One region of the Pseudomonas sp. C9-3 genome, then DNA from elsewhere that is predicted to be linked to it. Evidence: predicted binding sites of a transcription regulator. Region 1 holds the regulator's gene; the other holds the start of a gene.

The links. The regulator sigma-54, encoded in region 1, starts transcription at its own class of promoters, with help from an activator protein. The targets are predictions, from matches to a motif close to ANTGGCATNNANNTTGCTNT.
Region 2: the regulator sigma-54 is predicted to act here: its motif matches at 939-958, upstream of RS899_RS07290 (CmpA/NrtA family ABC transporter substrate-binding protein).

Annotation. Positions count from the first base shown of each region.
Region 1 is NZ_CP135919.1:366,589-369,052, forward strand. Features, by position in the region: gene hpf (ribosome hibernation-promoting factor, HPF/YfiA family) at 1-185, opposite strand, end outside; gene RS899_RS01665 (RNA polymerase factor sigma-54) at 264-1,766, opposite strand; gene lptB (LPS export ABC transporter ATP-binding protein) at 2,020-2,464, opposite strand, start outside.
Region 2 is NZ_CP135919.1:1,590,415-1,592,878, reverse strand. Features, by position in the region: gene acnB (bifunctional aconitate hydratase 2/2-methylisocitrate dehydratase) at 1-681, shown strand, start outside; gene RS899_RS07290 (CmpA/NrtA family ABC transporter substrate-binding protein) at 1,088-2,290, shown strand; gene RS899_RS07285 (ANTAR domain-containing response regulator) at 2,293-2,464, shown strand, end outside.

The DNA of each region.
Region 1 (2,464 bases):
ACCACTTCGCCACCGGCGATGTGGAGGGTGGCTTCAATTTTCTGCTTCAGCTTCTCGACCTCCATGATGACCTGAACATTGGTGATCTTGTCGAAGTGGCGCTCCAGTCGGCCAAGTTTCTCGCCGACATAGTCGCGCAGGGCGTCGGTCACATCCAGTTGATGTCCACTGATGTTGACTTGCATACCGCTTTCTCCTTGTTGCCCGTGTGTAAGTGGCAGGTTATGGGGCCTGCCGCCGGAACACCTTGGCGTGGATCAACGTCACACCAGCCGCTTGCGCTCGCTCGAGGGAGAGATTCCTAGGGACTCCCGGTACTTGGCGACGGTACGACGTGCCACTTGAATGCCCTGTGCTTCCAGTAAACCAGCGATCTTGCTGTCACTCAATGGCTTTTTCGGACTTTCCGCCGCGACCAGTTTCTTGATGATCGCGCGGATCGCGGTGGACGAGCACTCGCCACCCTCGGAGGTGCTGACGTGGCTGGAGAAGAAATACTTCAGCTCGAAGATGCCACGCGGCGTGTGCATGAATTTCTGCGTGGTGACGCGGGAGATGGTCGATTCGTGCATGCCCACCGCTTCGGCGATGTCATGCAGGACCAGCGGTTTCATCGCCTCCTCGCCGTACTCGAGGAAGCCGCGCTGGTGCTCGACGATCTGGGTCGCCACCTTCATCAGTGTCTCGTTGCGGCTCTGCAGGCTCTTGATGAACCAGCGCGCTTCCTGCAACTGGTTGCGCATGAAGGTGTTGTCGGCGCTGGAGTCGGCGCGGCGCACCAGGCCCGCATACTGCGAGTTCACGCGCAGGCGCGGTACCGCTTCCTGGTTCAGTTCCACCAGCCAGCGCTCGTTGTGCTTGCGCACGATGACATCCGGAACCACGTATTCGGCTTCGCCGGATTCGATCTGCGAACCGGGGCGTGGGTGCAGCGACTGGATCAGCTCGATGGTCTCGCGCAGCTCGTCTTCCTTGAGCTTCATGCGTCGCATCAGCTGGCTGTAGTCGCGGCTGCCGAGCAGGTCCAGGTGGTCGTTGACCAGGCGGATGGCCTCGGCCAGCAGGTAGGTCTTGGTGGGCAGCTGGCGTAGCTGCAGCAGCAGGCATTCGCGCAGGTTGCGCGCACCGACTCCGGCAGGCTCGAGCTGCTGCACACGGCGCAGGACGACTTCCACTTCGTCCATTTCCACGCCCAGTTCAGGGTCGATGGAGGCGAGGATGTCTTCCAGGGATTCTTCGAGGTAACCGTCGTCGTTGATGCCGTCGATGATGCTCAGGGCGACCAGGCGATCGGTGTCGGACATCGGCGCCAGGTTCAGTTGCCAGAGCAGATGGCTCTGCAGGCTTTCGCCAGCGGAGGTGCGGGAAGTGAAGTCCCACTCGTCGTCATCGTTGCTGGGCAGGCTGCTGGCGCTGGTCTGGTAGATGTCTTCCCAGGCGGTGTCGACCGGAAGCTCGTTGGGGATGCGTTCGGCCCACTGGTCCTCGTCGAGGCTGTCGGCGTTGGGCGTAGTGCTTTCCTGAAAATTGTCCTGGGAGTTGCTGCTGGTGCCGTTGGCGCCCGATTCGGCGCCGTCGGCCATGGGATCGCTGTTGTCGTAGTCCTCGCCTTCTTCCTGGCGCTCCAGCATCGGGTTGGACTCCAGGGCTTCCTGGATTTCCTGTTGGAGGTCCAGCGTGGAGAGCTGGAGCAGTCGGATGGCCTGTTGCAGCTGCGGGGTCATCGTCAGCTGCTGGCCCATCTTGAGGACTAGCGATGGTTTCATGGCTGGAACTAGGCACCTTGTTCGCTGGCGCAAAGCGCGCCATATCCACGACTACGGACGCCGGGGCGCCGCGAGGAAGCAAATTATATGCCTGAGTTTGGACGCTTTGCCTAGGGGCTGTCGACCTTTCGTTACAACCCGGTTGCGCCAGCGGGGATCCGGCAGCCGGATACGTCATGGCGCAGCCGACAAGCCGCACCATGCAAGGGAGGGAAATGAGCTGCCGCGCCCAGGCAGGGCGCGGCTCGGGGCGTCAGAGGCGGAACTCGTGGCCCAGGTAGACTTCCTTCACCAGGTCGTTGGCGAGGATGCTCTCGGCATTACCTTCGGCGATCAACTGGCCGTCGTTGACGATGTACGCCGTCTCGCAGATATCCAGGGTCTCGCGGACGTTGTGGTCGGTGATCAGCACACCGATGCCCTTGGCCTTGAGGTGGTGGATGATCTGCTTGATGTCGCCGACGGAGATCGGGTCGACACCGGCGAAAGGTTCGTCCAGCAGGATGAACTTCGGCGAACTGGCCAGTGCACGGGCGATCTCCACGCGGCGACGCTCGCCACCGGACAGGCTCATGCCGAGGTTGTCGCGGATGTGGTGGATGTGGAACTCCTCGAGCAGGCTTTCCAGGGCTTCCTGGCGGCCGGCGCGATCCAGGTCGCTGCGGGTTTCGAGGATTGCACCGATGTTGTCCGCCACC
Region 2 (2,464 bases), 1.2 Mb from region 1:
CTGGAGCGCCGCGCGCAAGCGATGGAAGCCTGGCTGGCCAACCCGCAACTGCTGGAAGCCGACAAGGACGCCGAGTACGCCGCGGTCATCGAGATCGACCTGGCCGACGTCAAGGAGCCGGTACTCTGCGCTCCGAACGACCCGGACGACGCTCGCCTGCTGTCCAGCGTACAAGGCCGCAAGATCGATGAAGTCTTCATCGGCTCCTGCATGACCAACATCGGTCACTTCCGCGCTGCCGGCAAACTGCTGGACAAGGTCAAGGGTGGCATTCCGACCCGTCTGTGGCTGGCTCCGCCGACCAAGATGGACGCCCACCAGTTGACCGAGGAAGGCTACTACGGCATCTACGGCAAGGCTGGCGCGCGCATGGAAATGCCGGGCTGCTCGCTGTGCATGGGTAACCAGGCTCGCGTACAGACCGGTTCGACCGTGGTCTCCACTTCGACCCGTAACTTCCCGAACCGTCTGGGCGATGCCACCGACGTGTTCCTGGCATCCGCCGAGCTGGCCGCTGTCGCTTCGATCATCGGCAAGCTGCCGACCGTCGAGGAGTACATGGCCTACGCGAAGGACATCGACAGCATGTCTGCCGATATCTACCGCTACCTGAGCTTCGACCAGATCGCCGAGTTCCGCGAAGCTGCAGCCAACGCGAAGATCCCGGCCGTTCAGGTCTGAGTGATCCCAGCGTGACGAAAAGCCCCGCCTAGTGCGGGGCTTTTCTTTTGCAGGACGCGAAATAGACGCCTGCAGCCCTACCCTAACGATGGGCCTAATACTTATTGACCGGTTGCGCCCCGAGCCTCGAGGTCTAAGGTGGACAACAGGCTCCTGCCGATTTCCGTGCCCAGGTGCCCTTGTGGAACCCTCCAGAGGTGCGCTCCCTTCCTCTGCGCCCCGCTCTCCATGGCGGGGCTTCTTTTTTCTGCCGCTTCCCTGGCACAGCCCTTGCTCCGCTTTCACAAACGGTGATCCAACGGCGGGTCGCCCTCTGACAATGGCGTCGCTGCCACCGCCCCTCGAAGGCCGGTGGAGCGGCGCCTTTTTGTATTGAGCGTGCATGAGCGCGCGTTCAGAGGTGGAGATGATCGACAGTACCAGCGCACTGCCGGGCAACCTGGCCTGGGTAGCCGGCTCCGATGCCCCGGAGAAGGCCGCGCTCAACCTGGGCTTCATGGCCCTCACCGATTCCGCCTCCCTGGTAGTGGCCGCGACCCAGGGCTTCGGCCAGCCCTACGGCCTGACCTTGAACCTGCAACGCCAAAGCTCCTGGGCCGGCCTGCGCGACCGTCTGCTGAGCGGCGCGCTCGATGCGGCGCAAAGCCTCTACGGCCTGATCTACGACCTGCAACTGGGCCTGGGCGGCGCCCCGGCCACAGACATGGCCGTGCTCATGGGCCTATGCCAGAACGGCCAGTCGATCAACCTTTCCGCCCCCTTGATGCGCGACGGTGTGACCTCTGCTGAAGCACTGCAAAGCCATGTGCGCCAGAACGGTGCGCAACTCACCCTCGCCCACACCTTCCCCACGGGCACGCACGCGATGTGGCTCTACTACTGGCTGGCCGCCCACGGCATTCATCCGCTGCAGGACGTGCGCAGCCTGGTGGTGCCGCCAGCGCAGATGGTCGAGCACCTCAGGGCCGGGCGCATCGACGGCTTCTGCGCCGGTGGCCCCTGGGGCGCGCTGGCCGTGGACGAAGGCATGGGTTTCACCCTCGCCACCAGCCAGCAGATCTGGCCCGACCACCCGGAAAAGGTCCTGGGCACAACCCGCGCCTTCGTCGAGCAATACCCCAACACCGCCCGCGCGCTGGTCATGAGCCTGCTCGATGCCAGCCGCTTCATCGAAGCCAGTGAAGACAACCTGCGCAGCGCCGCCCAGTTGATCAGCAGCGAGGACTACATCGACGCTCCCGTCGCCAGCATCGAGCCACGCCTGCTCGGCCGCTACCAGGACGGCCTCGGTCACGCCTGGCAGGACGCACACCCGCTGCGCTTCTTCAACGACGGGCAGGCGAACGTCCCCTGGCTCTCCGACGGACTGTGGTTCATGACCCAGTTCCGCCGCTGGGGCCTGCTGCGCGAGGACGTCGACTACCTCGGCATCGCTCGTCAGGTCCAACAGTTCGCGCTGTACCGCGAAGCCGCCAGCGCCGTCGGTGTCAGCGTGCCGGACAGCGAAATGCGCACCTCTACGCTGATCGACGGCCGCCTCTGGGGCGGTAACGATCCGGCCGGCTATGCCCGCAGCTTCGAGCTGAATGCCCTGGCGGAACGAGGTTGAGCATGCTGCGCGTTCTGCTGATCAACGACACCCCGAAGAAGGTCGGGCGCCTCAAGGCTGCCCTGGTGGAGTGCGGCTTCGAGGTGATCGACGAATCCGGCCTCACGGTCGACCTCGCGCAGCGGGTGGAAGCCCTGCGCCCCGATGTGATCCTCATCGACACCGAATCTCCCG